Regions from separate parts of the Cellulomonas sp. zg-ZUI22 genome, predicted to be linked through region 2. Evidence: predicted binding sites of a transcription regulator. Region 2 holds the regulator's gene; the other holds the start of a gene.
What was found. Region 2 encodes Rex, which represses fermentation and respiration genes when NADH is low (regulators of the CRP and FNR family bind a similar motif). Its sites were predicted from a motif close to CTTGTGAANNNNTTCACAAG; they were not measured.

Region 1 (9,263 bases), on a different contig from region 2:
GGCGGTCGCGCAGATCGCGCACATCACCGCCCACCTGCTCGACGAGCTGCCCGAGCGCCGCCGGCCTCCGGCGACGGTGCCGCCGCTGCGCCGCCCCGAGGTGCAGGCGCGCATCGCGGCGCGCCAGGGGGGCTGAGGCCGGCCGCGACGTCCGCACGAGGCCGCAGGGTGCGCCGGTCAGTCGTCCGTGCTGCCCGGCGTCGGCACCAGGCGGGGGATGCCCGCCGGGGCGACGGCGGACAGGGCGAGGAACCGCGCCTCGGCGCGGTGCAGGCGGATGTGCTCGTCGAGCGACCACCCGGGACCGTTCGTCAGCGTCATGCCGCAGGCGCACCCGATGGTCACGGCGCCGTCCTCGTCCACGACGACCTGACCCACCGTCGTGTGGTCGGTGAACGCCCGCACCTTGGCGTGGCGCATGGGCGCGCTGACGGGCTCCGGCAGCGTCTCCTGCGGGTCGGTCGTCCGCTCGCCGTCGGTCAGGTCGTCGGCGGGACGACCGAGGTCGGGAACGTCGGGGCCGGGAAGGGCGTGGTCGGGCACGGACTCAGTGTCCGCCCGTGAGCGTCCCGTCGTCCACGAGCTGACGCTCCATCGCCGCGTCCCACTCGCCGCCGCCCAGGCTGGGCATCAGCTGCTGCAGCTGCGGACGCCAGGCGTCGGCCCGCTCGGGGAAGCACCGGTCGAGCAGGTCCAGCATGGTCGCCACCGCGGTCGACGCGCCGGGGGACGCGCCCAGCAGACCGGCGATCGAGCCGTCGGCCGACGCCACGAGCTCGGTCCCGAACTCCAGCACACCACCGCCCTTGCCGCGCTTGATGACCTGGACGCGCTGGCCCGCCGTCACCAGCTCCCAGTCCCGCGGGTCGGCGGTCGGCATGTACGCGCGCAGCGTGCGCAGCCGCGCGGTGTCGCCGGTGGTGACCTCGCGGATGAGGTACGTGAGCAGGTCGACGTTGCGCAGGCCGACAGCGATCATCGGCACCAGGTTGGTGGGTCGCACCGAGCGCAGCAGGTCGGTCCAGGAGCCGCGCTTGAGGAACTTCATGCTCCAGCCGGCGTACGGGCCGAACATCAGCGCGCGGCGCCCGTCGACGACGCGCGCGTCCAGGTGCGGGACCGACATGGGCGGCGCACCGATCGCGGCCTTGCCGTAGACCTTCGCGCGGTGCTGGTCCACCACGTGCGGTGCGGTGGTCCGCAGGAACTGCCCGCTGATCGGGAAGCCCGCGTACCCGCGGATCTCCTTGATGCGGCTGCGCTGCAGCAGGTGCAGCGCACCGCCGCCCGCGCCGACGAAGACGAACCGGGCGGTGAGCGTGCGCGGCGGACGACCGTTCCAGCGCCGGTCCGCCACGGTGACCCGCCAGCGCCCGTCGCGCAGGCGCTTGAGCCGCGTGACCTCGCTGCTCGTGTGCAGGGTGGCCCCGCGCTGGACCGCGTCGGCGAGCATGGCGCGCGTCAGCGACCCGAAGTCGACGTCCGTGCCCCAGGCGGCGCGCGTGGCGGCGACGGGCTCGTCGTCCGCCCGGTCGGCCATGAGCAGGGGAGCCCACCGGGCGATGACGGCCGGGTCGGTCGTGAACTCCAGGTCGGCGAACAGCCGGTGCGCGCGCAGCGCCTCCCAGCGGCGGCGCAGGAACTCGACGTCCTGCGACCCGCGGACGAACGTCAGGTGCGGGGTCGTGGTGACGGCGTCCTCGCCGCCGGGCAGCCGGCCCGCGGCGGCCAGGTGGTGCCACAGCTCGCGCGACAGCTCGTACTGCTCGTTGATCGTGACGGCCTTGGTCACGTCGACCGTGCCGTCGGGGCGCTGGGGCGTGTAGTTCAGCTCGCACAGCGCGGCGTGGCCGGTGCCCGCGTTGTTCCACGCGTTCGAGCTCTCGAGCGCGGGGGAGTCCAGCCGCTCGTGCACCTCGATGCGCCAGCCGGGCTCCAGCGTGCTCAGCAGCGACGCGAGCGTCGCGCTCATGATGCCGCCGCCCACCAGCAGGACGTCGACGTCGGCCGCGGTCTCGTGCTCTCCAGGTGCCACGCCGCGATGCTAGGTCGACGTCGAGAGACCTCCCAGCACAAGTCATGTGATGTTTGTCTCGTGGGACTTTCGTCACATGCGCGCCGCTGACCTGCGGCGCAGTCGCTGTCGGCCGACACGGGGACGTCGGACGCGACGCCCCGACCCCGGTCGTGCCCGACGAGGGCGACACGCCGCGCGGACGCCCGACACGCGCACGCCCCGCGCCGAGCGGGTGCGCGACCCGCCCGGTGCGCGGTAGAACCGGTGCATGAGCTCGAACCGCGCGCGCGACCTGACGTCCGACCCCGCCGCCCACGGCCTGGCCGACCAGCCCCTCACCCAGGCGGACCTGGACGCGGCGGACGCCCGCACGGGGGGCGACCCCGCGCGGGCCCCGCGCTCGCTGCGCGCCGCCGAGCTCGAGCCCGACGACGAGGCGATCGCCTCGAGCGACGACTGGGACGACCCCGAGCGGCTCTGAGGTCCGCGCCGGCGCCGGCATCGACCGCCGGCGTCCCCGCCGGGATCGCCGGCGGCAGACGCCGACGATCCCGGCGGACGTCAGCGCGCGAGCCCGGCCTCGCGCGCCCGCTGCAGCAGCTGCTCCCCGTCCTCGCCCGTGAGGACGTCGAGACCGGGTTCCTCGTCCGCCCGCTCCTCGGACTCCTCCTGCTCGGGGGTTGCGACGGGCATGCCGTGCGAGAGCACGTGCTCACCGGGCGTCAGCTGGCGGATGAGGACGGCCTCGACCCGGTCCGGGTGGTGCTCCACGGCCCCGGCGTAGATCTGCGGGTCGTGCTGCCCGTCGTCGCCGACGAGCACCCACCGCACCTGCGGCAGGTCGGTGAACAGGCGGCGCAGCTCGGCCACCTTGTGCCGCGGACCGCTGCGGAAGAGCCCGGTGTTGGTCGGTCCCCAGTCCGTCAGCAGCAGCGGCCCGGCGGGGTAGTCGTGGCGCCGCAGGAACCGGCCGATCGCCGGTGCCGCGTTCCACGCCCCGGTGGACAGGTACACGACGGGGGCCCCGGGGTGGTCGGCCCGCAGGGCGTGGTACAGGCGTGACATGCCGGGGACGGCCTCGCGCGCGTTCTCGTGCCGCACGAAGACGTTCCACGCGGCGACGAGGGGACGCGGCAGGCGCGTGACCATGACGGTGTCGTCGATGTCGCTGACGATGCCGACCGTCGGCTCCGGGCCCACCACCACGACGCGCGCCGTGGTCCGGGCGTCGTCCACCGACGTGAGCGTGATGTCGTGCCAGCCGGGCGGGAGGTCGGCGTCGACCATGGCGTCGACGTACCCGCCGCGGTCCGTGGTCAGCCGGTGCTTGCGGCCCCCGACCTCGACCTCGACCGGCGCGCCGGCCACGGGTGCGGTGAAGAACGAGCGCCACCCGCGGACGGTCGGTGCGGGCCGCTCACCGGTCTGGGCGCCGCCACCGGCGTCCGGCAGGTCGCGCTGGCGCACGGTGGGGGAGGCCAGCAGGGTGCGGGCGAGCACCCGCACCTTGCCGCCGGAGCCGTACCCGGCGTACCCGACGACGCGGACCGTCCAGCCGCGCCGCCGCAGCACGCGGGCGAGCACGGCGTCGAACCGGTCCTCGAAGCGGGCCGCCACGTGCAGCCGCTGGACCGGGCTGCCGTCGGGGTTCTCGAGCCGGGGAGTCACGCGTCCTGCGCGCAGCCCGTCGTCCTCGTGGCCACCCGGACCGGCGGGTGCGGCAGGCGCGGACGCCGCGGCGTGCCGGGGCGTCACTGGGCGCTGTCGGAGGTCGTGGCGGACTTCGCGGCCGCGGCGGCGCCCTTCTCGGTCGACGCGCCGGCCGTCGACAGGGCACCACCGGAGGACTCGAGGTGGGCGCGGACGAACCAGTGGAACAGCTCGAGCTCGCTCAGGTGCCCGACCAGCAGGTCGTTGGTGACGGTGTCCAGCTCCTCGGTGTCCGCCGCCGCCCTGCGGTGGTCCGTGATGACCCCGACGTACACCGCGTCCAGCGCGCCGAGGTGCTCGGTCGTGCTCGCACGGCCGATCGCGTAGTCGTCCCAGGTGCGCGCGGCGACCAGGGCGCCCGGTGTGCCGACAGGCGCCACACCGAGCGTCGCGATGCGCTCGGCCGTCGCGTCGACCATCAGCCGGACGGCGTCGACCTGGGGGTCGAGCATCTCGTGCACCGCGATGAAGTGCGGGCCGACGACGTTCCAGTGGACGTGCTTGAGCGTCAGCGCCAGGTCGTTCAGCGCGTGGAGCCGTTCCTGCAGGATCGCGGCCACCCTCGCGCCGTCCTCCGGCGTCAGCGACGGGACGGTGTACTTCGGGAGATCGCGGGACATGGCACTCCTTCGCAGACGCACCGGGCCCGTCCGGCCCGGGGTGACGTCCACGCTGCCAGGACGCGCGACCCCCCGCCATCGGAGCCGGTGGGCGGGTGTGCGTCCTGGTCAGGGGTCGAAGGGGTCGCCGTCGCGCGCGAGGCGGTCGGCCGCCTCGTCGGCCGTGAGCTGGCGCAGGCCGGGACCGATCTCGTCCCAGTCGCGTGGCGCCGCGACCGTGGGTCGGTCCCGGCCACGCAGCGACCACGGCGTGATCGTCGTCTTGGCCGGGTGGTTCTGCGACCAGTCCAGGAGAACCTTCCCACCGCGCAGGTCCTTGCGCTGCACCGCCACCACGAGGTCCGGGTGCTCGCCCGCGAGCGCGTGGGCCAGGTCGTGCGCGAGCTCGCGCACCTCGGTCGCGGGACGGGGCCGGGGCAGCGGCGCGTAGAGCTGCAGCCCCTTGGACCCGGAGGTGACGGGCACCGTGCGTGACAGGCCCTGGGTGCGCAGCCGCTCGGCCACGAGGTGCGCGACGCGGGCGCACTCGTCGAGGCCGGCTCCGGGGCCGGGGTCGAGGTCCACGACCAGGCGGTCGGCGCCCCGCAGGCCCCCGCGCGGTCCCACGGTCCACTGCGGGGTGTGCAGCTCGAGCGCGCCGGAGTTGGCGGCCCACATGAGCCCGGCCAGGTCGTCGATGAACGGCAGGTCGAGGGTCGTGCCCTCGTCGTCCGTGCCGGGGGACGCGGGCAGACGCTGGTGGCGCAGCCAGGGCGGGGCGCCGCGGGGGACGTTCTTCTCGAAGAACTTCTCGCCGCCGACGCCCTCGGGCCACCGGATGCGCGTGACGGGCCGGTCCCGCAGCTGACGCAGGATCGCCGCCTCGACGCGCACGAGGTAGTCCATGACCTCGGCCTTGGTGGTGCCCGTGGCGGGGTAGAGGACCCGGTCGAGGTGGGTCAGGCGGACGGGCCGGCCGCCGACGTCCACGGTGCGGCGCTCTGCGCTCATGCGGTCGGCGTCTCCTCGGTCCTCGGGGCTGTTCTCAGGGCTGCTCCCACGGGTCGGCCGTGGTGTCGGTCCGCACCCCGCGGACGACCGGCTGGCGGAGGCGTCCGGTCGGCGTGCGACCCAGGTAGAGGATGTCGGTGACGACCACCGGGTCGCACCAGATCGTGCCGCGGGCGTCGACGGCGGGCACGTCGTCGGCGAACGGGCTGGTGGCGCGTTCGAGGGGGGCGAGCCGCTCGCGCATGGCCCGCGCGGCGGGTCCGGCGAGACCGGAGCCGGCACGGCAGAGGTAGCGCAGGGCGCCGGTGGCGTCCGGGGCACCCAGCAGCACCGCGCCGAGGCGTCCCGTCCCGGTCGACTCCGGGCGCCAGCCGCCGACGAGTGCCGTGCGGGTGCGCCGGTGCGCGGACTTCACCCAGTCGGGCGACCGCCGCCCGGGTCGGTAGGTGGAGCCCGTGCGCTTGGCGACGACGCCCTCGAGCCCGTGGGCGGCGGTGACCTGCCAGAGGTCGTCGCCGTCGTCGTACCAGGGGGAGACCTGGACGTGCTCGGGCAGGGGCAGGCTCTCGAGGACGGCGCGCCGCGCGGTGAGGGGCAGGGGAGCGAGGTCCCGGCCGTCGTGGCGCAGGACGTCGAACACGAGGTAGGTGACGGGCCGGGCCGCGGCCAGGGTCTCGGCGCGCCGGACGTCGCGCACGTGCATGCGCTCGGCGAGCGCCGGGAACGACGGCCGGCCCGCGTCCATGAGCACGACCTCCCCGTCCAGCAGGACGTCGCCCAGGTCGGCCAGGTAGCGCAGCTCGGGGTACGCCGGGGTGACGTCGCGCTCGTTGCGGCTGGCCAGCCGCACGGTGCCGTCGCGCACGTCCGCCAGGACACGGACGCCGTCCCACTTGACCTCGTAGACCCAGTCGCGCCCGTGCGGCAGGGCGGCCGGTGCGGGCGCAGGGGTGGCGAGCATGGGCTCCACGGGTCCATCCTGCCCGTGGACGGCGCAGCGGTCGCGTGGGGCGGCTCGTGGGGGAGCGGTGCCGTGGTCACGACGAGGGAGGACGTGCCGTGCGGGCGATCTGGAAGGGCGCCGTGGCCTTCGGCCTGGTGAACGTGCCGGTGCGGCTCTACGCCGCGACGGGGGAGCACGAGGTCCGGCTGCACCAGGTGCACCGCGAGGACGGTGGCCGCATCCGGTACCGCAAGGTCTGCAGCGTCGACGGCGAGGCCGTGGAGTGGTCGGACATCGCGAAGGGCTACGAGACGGAGGACGGTGAGCTCGTGGTCCTCACGGACGAGGACTTCGAGCAGCTGCCTCTGGCCACCGAGCGCGAGATCGAGGTGCTCGAGTTCGTGCCGGCCGACCAGGTCGACCCGATCATGCTGCAGAAGACGTACTACCTGGAGCCGGACCGCACGGCCGCCAAGCCGTACGCGCTGCTGCGCGGTGCGCTGGAGGAGACGGACCGGGTGGCGGTGGTGAAGGTCGCGATCCGGCAGCGGGAGTCGATGGCGGTGCTGCGGGTGCGGGACAAGGTCATCGTGCTGCAGACGCTGCTGTGGCCCGACGAGGTGCGGGAGGCCGACTTCCCGGTGCTCGACGACGACGTGACGGTGCGCCCGCAGGAGCTGACGATGGCGTCCTCGCTGGTGGAGTCCCTCGCGGGGGACTTCGACCCCTCGCAGTACGAGGACGCGTACGTGGCGGCGCTCGAGCAGCTGATCGCGACCAAGGTGTCGTCGGGCGACACGCAGGTCCGGCCCGCCCCGCCCGAGGAGGAGTCGAGCGAGGGCGGTGGCGAGGTCGTCGACCTGCTCGCGGCCCTGCAGCGCTCCGTCCAGAAGGCGCGCGCGGCCCGGGGCGAGGACGCCGACGACGCCCCCGCCGAGAAGGAGAAGCCCGCGGCCCGCACGCGCGCGACCTCCGGCACGCGCTCGCGCACGACGAAGGACACCGCCGGCGAGGCGTCCACGGACAAGGACACGAAGGGTCGTGGCCGCAAGGGCGGCACGGCGACGAGCGGCAAGGGTGACGAGGCGACGAGCGGCACGGGCGCCAAGCGCCGGTCCGCGGCGACCAAGGAAGGGGCCGACGAGCAGGCCGCGCCGCGGCGGCGGGCGCGCAGCAAGGCCTCGTGAGCGCGCAGGACGACCAGGATCGGGCCGTCGCGGCGCTGCGTCGCATCGCCTTCCTGCTCGAGCGCGGGCAGGCGGGCCGGTACCGGTCGGAGGCGTACCGCGCGGCAGCCCGCACGGTGGAGCGGCAGGACCCGGCGCGCCTGGCGGCCCTCGCCGCGGCCGGGTCCCTCACGGACCTGCCCGCCGTCGGCAGCAGCACCGCCGGGGTGGTGTCACGGGCGATGGCCGGACGTGCCGTGCCAGCGCTCGACGAGCTGGAGGCCCGCGCGGCCGAGCAGGACGCGGGCCTCTCGCCGGAGGGCGCAGCCCTGCACGCCGCGCTGCGTGGCGACCTGCACACCCACACGGACGCCAGCGACGGGTCGGCCCCCCTGCAGGAGATGGTGCTGGCTGCCGTCGGGCTCGGACGCGACTACCTGGCCGTCACGGACCACTCGCCCCGGCTCACGGTCGCGCACGGGCTGTCCGCCGCGCGGCTGCGCGCCCAGCTGGACCAGATCGCCGCCCTACGCCCGGCGGTCGCCCCCTTCGAGGTGCTCAGCGGCATCGAGGTGGACGTCCTCGAGGACGGCACGCTCGACCAGGACCCCGACCTGCTCGACGAGCTCGACGTCGTCGTGGCGTCCGTCCACTCGAAGCTGCGCATGGACCGGGCGGCGATGACACGCCGCATGATCACCGCGGTGCGCGACCCGCGCACCGACGTGCTCGGGCACTGCACCGGCCGGCAGGTGGGTGCCAAGCACCGGCCGCCGAGCGAGTTCGACGCCCGCGCCGTCTTCGACGCGTGCGCCGAGCACGGCGTGGCGGTCGAGATCAACTGCCGCCCGGACCGGCTGGACCCGCCGCACGAGCTGCTGCAGGTCGCGGTCGACGCCGGGTGCGACGTCACGATCGACTCCGACGCGCACGCGCCCGGCCAGCTCGACTGGTTGCGGGTGGGCTGCGAGCGCGCGGTGGCCCACGGGATCGGCCCCGAACGGGTCGTCACCACCCGTCCGGCGCACGAGGTGCGGCAGCGTGCACGACGCTGAGCGCCGATACCGGCCGCGTCGGCGGGCTGTGCACGGGTGACGCGGCTAGGGTCGGTGGCCGTGCGCACGCTCGACGTGCCGCACCGTCCCGGCCCGTACCCGGCCGGGGAGCGAACCGAGTACCGAGGAGCACACTCCGTGAGCGTCAACCGCACCGAGCTCGTCCAGGCCGTCGCCGCGAAGGCCGGGCTCACCAACGCCGACACCGACAAGGCGCTCAAGGCCCTGCAGGAGGTCGTCGTCGAGCAGCTCGCCGCCGGCGGCGGCGTGTCCATCCCGGGCTTCCTCGCGATCGCGCGCGCCGACCGTGCCGCGCGCACGGGCGTCAACCCGCAGACCGGCGAGAAGCTGGAGATCCCGGCGGGCCACCGCGTGAAGATCACGGCCGGCAGCGCCCTCAAGCGCGCCGTCCAGGACTGAGTGACGAACGGCCCCGGACCGCACCGATCGGGTGCGGTCCGGGGCCGTCGTCGTCCCCGCGGTCAGGTCGTGCTCGGCTCCGCACGGCGCGCGATGAGCCGGGGCAGCACCAGCCAGGCGAGCACGATGACGAGCAGCAGCCCGCCGCTGACGACCCGCCCCGCCGTCCGCGACAGCACGACGTCGAACAGCAGCATGGTCGCTCCCGACAGCACCAGTGCGAGCGCCGCCAGCCCGGCCCGGGCGAACCAGTGCGCGGCGTCCACCAGCTGCGGCTTGAGCCGACGGCGGAAGAGCAGCCGGTGCAGGCTGACCGGCGCGACGATCAGCACGGTGGCCAGC
Region 2 (9,263 bases):
CGCCCGGTCCGGCCGGGACATCGTGCTGTCCCTGTCGCCCGGCACGCGCCTGTCCACCGAGCACCTGCCGGTGCTGCGCGAGCACGCGCAGATGTGGCGCGTCTGCGACGACCTCTGGGACCGCTGGGAGGACGTGCACGCCAACTTCGCGCGGCTCGCGCGGTGGGCGCCGCACCAGCGGCCCGGGGGCTGGGCCGACGCGGACATGCTGCCGCTCGGGCGCATCGGCATCCGCGCCGAGCGGGGCGAGGACCGCAGCAGCCGGCTCACGCCCGACGAGCAGCGCACCCTGCTCACGCTGTGGGTCATGGCGCGCTCGCCGCTGATGATGGGCGGCGACCTGCCGACCTCCGACCCCGCGACGATCGCCCTGCTCACGACACCGGCCGTGGGGCACGTGCTGCGCACGGGCACGGACGGGCGCGAGCTGCTGCGCGAGCCCGCCGGGGACGAGCACGACAGCGGCGAGGTGGTCGTGTGGGCCGCGCGTGCCGGCGACGGCAGCGGGTCGGTCTACGTCGCCGTGTTCTGGACCGGAGCCCACCCGCGCACCGAGCGGCTGCCGCTGACCGCGCTGCTCGGCGACGCCGACGCCGGCCGCGGGCCCTGGGCGGTGCGCGACCTGTGGTCCGGCGCCGACCTTCCCGGCCCCGTGGTCACCACGCCCGAGCCCCTCGGCTCGATCGACCTCGACGTCCCGCCGCACGGTGTGCGGTGGGTGGAGCTGCACCACCCGCACCACCGACAGGAGCCCTGATGATCCCCGTCCGACTCACCCTCGACCCGGCGTTCCGCGTCGCGCCCGTCCGCCGCCGCACGTTCGGCTCGTTCGTCGAGCACCTCGGGCGCTGCGTCTACACCGGCATCCACGACCCGGAGCACCCCACGGCCGACCAGGACGGGTTCCGCAAGGACGTCCTCGAGCTCACCCGCGAGCTGGGGGTGTCCACGGTGCGCTACCCGGGCGGCAACTTCGTGTCCGGGTACCGGTGGGAGGACGGCGTCGGTCCTGTCGAGCAGCGGCCGCGCCGCCTCGACCTCGCATGGCACTCCACCGAGCCCAACACGGTCGGTGTCGACGAGTTCATGCGCTGGGCCGAGCGTGCGCAGGTCGAGCCGATGATGGCGGTGAACCTCGGCACCCGCGGCGTGCAGGAGGCGGTGGACCTGCTGGAGTACTGCAACGTGCCGGGCGGCACCGCGCTGTCCGACCTGCGGCGGGCCAACGGTGCGCCCGACCCGTACCGCGTGCGGATGTGGTGCCTCGGCAACGAGATGGACGGGCCGTGGCAGACCGGGCACAAGACCGCGTACGAGTACGGCCGCCTGGCTGCCGAGACCGGGCGTGCCATGCGCATGGTCGACCCCGGCATCGAGCTGGTGGCCTGCGGCTCGTCCAGCTCGGTGATGGAGACGTTCGGCGAGTGGGAGCGCATCGTGCTCACCGAGGCGTACGACCAGGTCGACTACATCTCCGCGCACGCCTACTACTGGGAGGAGGAGGGCGACCTCGGCTCGTTCCTCGCCTCCGCGGTCGACATGGACCACTTCGTGGAGTCGGTGACCGCGACGGCCGACGCCGTGCGCGCCGCCCAGCGCAGGAGCAAGCGGGTCCACATCTCGTTCGACGAGTGGAACGTCTGGTACCAGAAGCGTGCCGAGTCCCGCCCGCCGCGCGGTGACGACTGGCCGGTGGCGCCCGTGCTGCTGGAGGACCGTTACAACGTGGCCGACGCGGTCGTCGTGGGCAACCTGCTGATCAGCCTGCTGCGGCATTCCGACCGGGTGCACGCCGCGTCGCTCGCCCAGCTGGTCAACGTCATCGCGCCGATCATGACCGAGCCCGGCGGGCGGGTATGGAAGCAGACGATCTTCCACCCGTTCGCCGCCGCCGCCCGGTGGGCCCGCGGTGACGTGCTGCAGGTGGCCGTCGAGTCCCCGACGTACGAGACGGCCCGCTACGGCGACGCCGCGCTCGTCGACGCGGTCGCGACGCGGGACGAGGAGACCGGCGACGTCGCCGTGTTCGTGGTCAACCGCTCCACCGGGGCGCCGGCCGCGCTCGACGTGGACCTGCGCGCCCTGCCGGGGCTGCGTCTGGTCGAGGCCTCGACGCTGGCCAACCCCGACCACACCTGGTCGGCCACGGCCGACGACGACACGTCGGTCGCCCCGCGGGCCAACGCGACGGCCCGGGTCGCGGACGGTCGGCTGAGCGCCGAGCTGCCGCCCGTGTCGTGGACGGTGCTGCGCCTGGGACCCGTCGCGTGAGCGTCCGCCGCCGGCGGGCGTGGGCGGCCGTCGCGGTCGTCGGGGTCCTGCTCGCCGGCGGCGCCGCGGTGCTGCTGCCGCGCACGCTGCTGCCCGCGCCGCCGGCCGCCACCGCCCTCGACCCGGCGGGCGACGTGCGGACGCACGACCCCGCCCTCGTCGTCGGCGAGCCGGGGGAGCCCTGGTACGTGTTCTCGACCGGCGACGTGCGGGTGGGGCTGGGCGCCCCGCAGGTCCGGCGGTCCACGGACGACGGGCGTACCTGGGAGCTGGTCGGGACGGTGTGGGACGCCGCGACCCGCCCCGCCTGGGTGGAGGAGCGCATCCCGGGCGTCGAGAACTTCTGGGCGCCGGAGGTCGTCGAGCACGACGGCACCTGGTACCTCTACTACGCCGCGTCGACCTTCGGCTCCAACCGCTCGCTCATCGGCCTCATGACCAGCCCCACGCTCGACCCCGACGACCCGGCGTACGGCTGGGTCGACCGGGGGGAGGTCCTGTCCTCCGAGCCGGGGCGCGACGGCTGGAACGCCATCGACGCCGGCGTCCTCGACGTCGACGGCACGCCGTGGCTGGCCTTCGGGTCGTTCTGGGGCGGCATCCAGCTGGTCGAGCTGGCGTGGCCGGACGGCCTGCGTGCCGACCCCGACGCCCCGCCGCGGCGCATCGCGAGCCGGGTCGGCGCGCCCAACGCGATCGAGGCGCCGTACCTGGTCCGGCGTGACGGCTGGTACTACCTCCTCGTGTCCCGGGACACCTGCTGCCGGGGCTCGGACTCGACGTACAGCATCGCGGTCGGGCGCTCCCGCGACGTGACGGGCCCGTACGTCGACCGTGCGGGCCGTGACATGACCATGGACGGCGGTGAGGTCCTGCTGACCGGCCGCGGGGACATGGTGGGGCCCGGCGGGCAGTCGTACTCCCGCGGGTTCCTCGCCTTCCACTGGTACGACGCGGCGGCCGGCGGCGACGTCCGCCTGGGCATCCGCGAGCTCGCCTGGGACGCGGACGGGTGGCCGGTGGCGACGACGCGCGAGGAGCAGGCCGCGGACCGGGGGTGAACGGCGCGGGGGAGAGCGGCGCGGGGGTGAGCGGTGGGGTGAACGGCGCGGGGGTGAGCGGCGCGGGGTCGACGGGCCGTCGTCAGAGCGGGCGCTCGAGGACGTAGTCGTCCTCGAGCCGTCCGCCGACCTGGAAGTGCTTGACGCCGACGACGGCGAACCCCTCACGGGCGTAGAACGCCTGCGCGCGGGCGTTGTGCTGGTTCACGCCCAGCCACATGCCCGAGCCGCCCAGCGCGCGGCCGTGGTCGAACGACGCGCGCAGGAGCGTGGAGGCGACCCCGGCGCCGTGGTGGTCGGGGTGCACGTAGCACTTGGAGAGCTCGACCGTGGGCCGGATGTGCACGGCGGCGCGCGCGTCCTCGTCCGCGGGCTCGCCGGCGACGAGCACGGTGTAGCCGAGGAGCTCACCGTCCGGGGTCGCGGCGACCAGCACGACGCGCGCCGGGTCGACCACGTGGCGCGCGAACCGCTCGGCGCTCAGGTGCGCGGCCAGGAACGCGCGCTGGTCCTCGAGCGTCGAGCCGGGCGGGCACGCCAGGGGGAACGTCACGGCGGCGAGCGCCGCCAGGGCGGGGGCGTCCCGCACGTCGGCCGTCCGCACGGACCACGCGGTCGCGGCGGTCACTCGGCGCCCATCCGGCGCCGCACCGAGCGCAGCACGGCGCGCGCGACGACCGCCACGGCCCAGGTCAGACCCGCCAGGCTCGCGGCGTTCGCCCCGCGACGTGCCTGGCGGCGACGGTGGCGGAACTCGCGCACGGGCCACCCGACCTCGGCTGCGTGCCGGCGCAGGCGGCGGTCGGGGTTGATGGCGCACGGCCGGCCCACCGTGGACAGGATCGGCACGTCGTTCGTGGAGTCGCCGTAGGCGTGGCAGAGGCTCAGGTCGTACCCCTCGCGCTCGGCGAGCGCGCGGACGGCGGCGGCCTTGGCCTCGCCGTGCAGCAGGTCCCCGACCAGCCGGCCGGTGTAGAAGCCCTCCACGTGCTCGGCGACCGTGCCCAGCGCCCCGGACGCACCCAGGCGGCGGGCGATGAGCTCGCCGATCTCCACGGGTGTGGCGGTGACCAGCCACACCGCGTGGCCGTCGGCGAGGTGGGCGTCGAGCAGCGCCTGGGTGCCCGGGTAGATGCGCAGGCTGAGGACCTCGTCGTAGACGTCCTCGGCGATCGCGGTCACCTCCGCCACCGAGTGCCCGCGCATGATGTCGAGCGCGCGGGCGCGCACGTCGTCGATCTGGTCCTTGTCCTCGCCGAACAGCCGGTACCGGGCCTGCTGCCCGGCGAAGCGCACGAGGTCCAGCTTGCGGAAGAACCCGCGCCGGTACAGGCCGACGGCGAGATGGAAGGCGCTGGCCCCGCGGATGATCGTGTTGTCGACGTCGAAGAACGCGGCCACGCGCGTGCCGTCGGCGACCTCCGCCGCCCGTGGCGTCCGCGCGGTGGCGGCGACGACGGCAGGCTCGTCCGTGCCGTCGCCCGTTCGCATCCGGACACTGTAACGAGCGCGCGGCCCCGCGCGACGGAGGGTCCGCTGCGTGCCGCGACGTGCGCACACGCGCCGCGGGCCTCCCGGAGCCGGGGCGGCCCGGCTAGCGTGGGCGCCGTGAGCGGGACGAGCGCACCGCGGGTGGTGCTGTACGGACGGACCGGGTGCCACCTGTGCGACGACGCGCGGGCGCTCGTCGAGCGGGTGTGCGGCGAGGTCGGTGCGACCTGGGCGGAGGTCGACGTCGACGTGCCGGGACCCGACGGCCGGCTGCCGGCGGACGAGCTGGGCGAGCTGGTGCCGGTGGTCGACGTCGACGGGGTGCGGCGCGGGTACTGGCGGATCGACGAGGCGCGCCTGCGGCGGGCTCTCGCGGCGGCGGGCGGCAGGCCCTAGCGTGTGATCCTGGCGCCGGGGCCGTGCCCGGCGACGCGGGTGCGGAGGGTCAGTGGACGGTCGGCGCAGCGCAGCACGACGCGGGGCCGACGGCCGCGCCGGACGTGACGGCCAGGCCGTGCCGTCCGCCACGGTCGGGCGGCTGCCCGGCTACCTGCGGGCGCTCGAGGCGACAGCGGCGGCCGGTGCCGTCCTGACGTCGTCCGACGAGCTGGCGGAGCGCGCGGGCGTGACCCCGGCACAGCTGCGCAAGGACCTGTCGTACCTCGGCTCGTACGGTCGTCGCGGGGTGGGCTACGACGTCGCGCACCTGCGCGAGCAGGTCACGGTGGCCCTCGGCCTGGCCGACGTGCGCCGCGTGCTGCTGGTGGGCGTCGGCAACCTGGGGCACGCCCTGGCGAACTACGCCGGCATCGCCGAGCGGGGCTTCGTGCTGGTGGGGCTGGTCGACGCGGACCCGGCGGTGGTGGGCACGACGGTGGCCGGGCTCGTGGTCGAGCCGGCCGACGACCTGGCCGCGGTGGTGGCGCGCACCGGGGCGACGATCGCGGTGCTGACGACGCCGGCCGCCGTCGCGCAGCAGGTGTGCGACGCGCTGGTCGCCGCCGGGGTGGTCGGCGTCCTCACGTTCGCGCCGTGCGCGCTGCGCGTGCCGCCGCACGTCGACGTGCGGGCGGTGGACGTGGCGTCCGAGCTGCAGATCCTGGCGTTCCACGACCGCGCGCGCAGCGCCGGCGGCGGGGCGTCGTGAACGGCGACGCCCGGGGTCGGTGCCGACGGTGCCCGGACGTGCCGCGAGGGCGCGACGGGGGACGTCGCGCCCTCACGGACGGGGTCGGGGCGTGGTGCCCCGGTGGGGAGCGTCAGGCCTTGATGGCGGACACGTCCAGGTCGATGCGGACCTTGTCGGCGACGAGGACGCCGCCCGCCTCGAGCGCGGCGTTCCACGTGAGGCCGAAGTCCTTGCGGGAGATGGTGACGGTCGCCTCGAAGCCGGCGCGCGTGTTGCCGAACGGGTCCACCGCGGTGCCGTTGAACTCGGTCTCCAGCTCGACCTCGCGCGTGACGCCGTGGATCGTCAGGTCGCCGACGACGACGTGCTTGTCGCCGCCGTCCGTACGGATCGCGGTGGAGGCGAAGGTCCACCCGCCGAACGTCTCGACGTCGAAGAAGTCGGCGCTCTTGAGGTGGCCGTCGCGGTTGGCGTCACCGGTGGTGACCGTGGACGGGTCGAGCGTCACCGAGACGGCGGAGGACTCCAGGTCCTCGCCGACCGTGAGGGTGCCGGACGTCACGGCGACCGTGCCCCGGACCTTGGAGATGCCGGCGTGACGGACCGTGAACGACGCGTCCGTGTGCGTCGGGTCGATGTTCCAGGTGCCGGCGGTGAGGCCGGTGGGCAGAGCGGTCATGGGGTCCTCCGCGGTTCGGTGCCGAACGATTTCGTTGATTCGACAAGTAACTGTTGTTGATCTTTCTACTACGGTGGGCTGCCGAGCGCAACCCCTGAGGAGGACACCCGTGCCCGACGACGTGCGCTGGCTCTCCGCCACGCAGCAGCGCGACTGGCGCGCGTTCCGCGACGGGACCGCGCTGCTGTTCGACGTCCTGGGGCGCGAGCTGGACGAGGGCAGCGGGCTGTCGCTCGGGGAGTACGAGGTGCTCGTGCGGCTCTCCGAGGCGCCGCGCCGCGCCCTGCGCATGTCCGAGCTCGCGGACGACCTCGCGCACTCCCGGAGCCGGCTGACGCACACCGTCGCCCGCATGGAGCGCGCCGGCATCGTGCGCCGCGAGCCCGCGCTCGACGACGCCCGGGGCGTGAACTGCGTGCTCACCGACCACGGGTGGCAGGTGCTCGTGGCCGCGGCGCCCGGTCACGTCGAGTCCGTGCGGCGGCACCTCGTCGACGTGCTGGACGACGCCCAGCTGGCCGCGCTGGGTGAGGCGATGCGCGTCGTCGTCGCGCACCTGCGCGGCCCGGGGTGCCTGCCCGACGCCGACGGGGACGCCGCACGCTGAGCCCGCCGACGCGCACGGGGACGCCGCAGACTTTGCGACACTGTGCACATGGTCGCCACGACGGTCCACCTGCTGCGGCACGGTGAGGTGCACAACCCCGAGGGTCTGCTCTACGGCAGGCTGCCCGGCTACCGGCTGTCCGAGCGCGGGCTGCGGATGGCCGAGCTCGTCGCCGCCACGCTGGCCGGCGAGCAGGGCGCACCACGGCGCGACGTGGTCGTGGTCACGTCCTCCCCGCTGCAGCGCGCGCAGGAGACCGCCGCGCCCCTCGCCGCGGCCTTCGGCGTCCCGGTCGGCACGGACGACCGGCTGATCGAGGCCGACAACCACTTCCAGGGCATGACGTTCGGCGTCGGCGACGGCTCGCTGCGGCACCCGGCCCACTGGCCCTACCTGCGCAACCCCTTCCGCCCGTCGTGGGGCGAGCCCTACGCCGAGCAGGTCGACCGCATGCTCGCCGCGGTCGACGCCGCCCGCGTCGCCGCCCGCGGCCACGAGGCCGTGCTCGTCAGCCACCAGCTGCCGATCTGGGTGACGCGCCTGGCTCTCGAGAACCGCCGCCTGTGGCACGACCCCCGCCGCCGGCAGTGCGCGCTGGCGTCCCTCACGACCCTCCGGTTCGAGGACGACGTGCTGGTAGGCGTCGGCTACGGCGAGCCCGCCGCGTCCCTGCTGCCCGGAGCGTCCCCCGTCGCCGGGGCCTGACGTGCGCCGACGCCCCGCCCGGCCGCACCGTGCGGCCCTCGTCCCCGCGGCCGTGGCCACGGCACTCGCCCTGCTGCTCGCCGGGTGCGGCACGGACGACCCCGCGGGGGACGTGCCCGACGTCGTCGACCAGGGCTACCAGTCCGGCGACGGGTCGACCACCACGTGGGCACCGGACGACCGCGTCGGGCCGCTGACGATCACGGGCACCGACTACGAGGGTGGTGCGCACGACCTGGCGCAGTGGCGCGGCGACGTCGTGCTGCTCAACACCTGGTACGCCGCGTGCCCGCCGTGCCGCGCGGAGGCACCCGACCTCGCGGCCGTCGCCACCGACTACGCCGACCAGGGTCTGCGGGTGCTGGGCATCAACAGCCGGGACGCCGCCGGCACGGCCCAGGCCTTCCAGCGGCAGCTCGCCGTGCCCTACCCGTCGCTCGACGACACCAGCGGTGCCGCGATCGCCACGCTGCAGGGCGTCGTGCCCGTCAACGCGGTCCCCACCACCGTGCTGCTGGACCGCGAGGGTCGCGTGGCCGCCCGCGTCCTCGGTCTCGTCGAGCCCTCCACGCTGCGTGCGCTCGTCGAGGACCTGCTCGCGGAGGGCGCCGGGAGCGCGTCGAGCGGGCCGGACGCGTCGGCGTGGGCGCCCGCCGCGGAGGGTGCGCGATGAGCGGGGCGCTCGCCGCCGGGCTCGGCACCACCGTCGTCGACGGCTCGCTGCTGCTCGCCGTGCCCGTCGCGCTGCTCGCCGGCCTCGTGTCCTTCGCGTCCCCGTGCGTCCTGCCGCTGGTGCCGGGCTACCTGGGTCTCCTCGGCGGGCTCGTCGGTGGGGTGCGCCGCGCGCCGGGCGCGCGGCTCGGGTTCGTGGACGCCACGGACGTCGTCCGGCTGGGCGCCGCCCCCGCCGTGCCCGTGACCGCCGCGGCCGACGTGCGCCCGACGGCCCCGCCGGCCGGCGGGGCCGCGGTCCCCGCCGTCGCGGCCGGTGCCGCGGTGCCGCTGCCCGCGCCGGTGGGTCGCCGGACGCTGCTGGTCGGCGCGGTGCTCTTCGTCGCGGGCTTCACCCTCGTGTTCGTGGCGTTCGGCACCCTCGCCGGCACGCTCGGCGCCGCGCTGTGGCAGTGGCAGGACCCGGTGAGCCGCGCGCTCGGCGCGCTCACCGTCGTCCTGGGCCTGGCGTTCCTCGGGGCCGTGCCCTTCCTGCAGGCCGCGCGCCGGCCGCGGCTCGCGCCGCGCGCGGGCGTGTGGGGCGCGCCGCTGCTCGGTGTCGCGTTCGGGCTGGGGTGGACCCCGTGCATCGGCCCGACGCTCGCCGCG

Region 1: a site for Rex is predicted at 2,079-2,098, ahead of mqo (malate dehydrogenase (quinone)). Genes of this name have one in related genera too.

What each region holds. Positions count from the first base shown of each region.
Region 1 covers NZ_JAFMUZ010000002.1:497,569-506,831, forward strand. Annotated here, with positions in the region: gene J1G43_RS09995 (DUF2277 domain-containing protein) at 1-136, shown strand, start outside; gene J1G43_RS10000 (hypothetical protein) at 178-543, opposite strand; gene mqo (malate dehydrogenase (quinone)) at 548-2,035, opposite strand; gene J1G43_RS10010 (hypothetical protein) at 2,286-2,498, shown strand; gene J1G43_RS10015 (App1 family protein) at 2,579-3,685, opposite strand; gene J1G43_RS10020 (Dps family protein) at 3,769-4,347, opposite strand; gene ligD (non-homologous end-joining DNA ligase) at 4,456-5,337, opposite strand; gene ligD (non-homologous end-joining DNA ligase) at 5,372-6,307, opposite strand; gene J1G43_RS10035 (Ku protein) at 6,397-7,467, shown strand; gene J1G43_RS10040 (PHP domain-containing protein) at 7,464-8,501, shown strand; gene J1G43_RS10045 (HU family DNA-binding protein) at 8,640-8,921, shown strand; gene J1G43_RS10050 (DUF6328 family protein) at 8,984-9,263, opposite strand, start outside.
Region 2 covers NZ_JAFMUZ010000001.1:1,355,400-1,364,662, forward strand. Annotated here, with positions in the region: gene J1G43_RS06185 (glycoside hydrolase family 27 protein) at 1-757, shown strand, start outside; gene J1G43_RS06190 (alpha-N-arabinofuranosidase) at 757-2,271, shown strand; gene J1G43_RS06195 (arabinan endo-1,5-alpha-L-arabinosidase) at 2,268-3,332, shown strand; gene J1G43_RS06200 (GNAT family N-acetyltransferase) at 3,415-3,960, opposite strand; gene J1G43_RS06205 (HAD family phosphatase) at 3,957-4,823, opposite strand; gene J1G43_RS06210 (glutaredoxin family protein) at 4,932-5,219, shown strand; gene J1G43_RS06215 (redox-sensing transcriptional repressor Rex) at 5,272-5,970, shown strand; gene J1G43_RS06220 (YceI family protein) at 6,083-6,631, opposite strand; gene J1G43_RS06225 (MarR family winged helix-turn-helix transcriptional regulator) at 6,741-7,238, shown strand; gene J1G43_RS06230 (histidine phosphatase family protein) at 7,287-7,943, shown strand; gene J1G43_RS06235 (TlpA disulfide reductase family protein) at 7,996-8,616, shown strand; gene J1G43_RS06240 (cytochrome c biogenesis CcdA family protein) at 8,613-9,263, shown strand, end outside.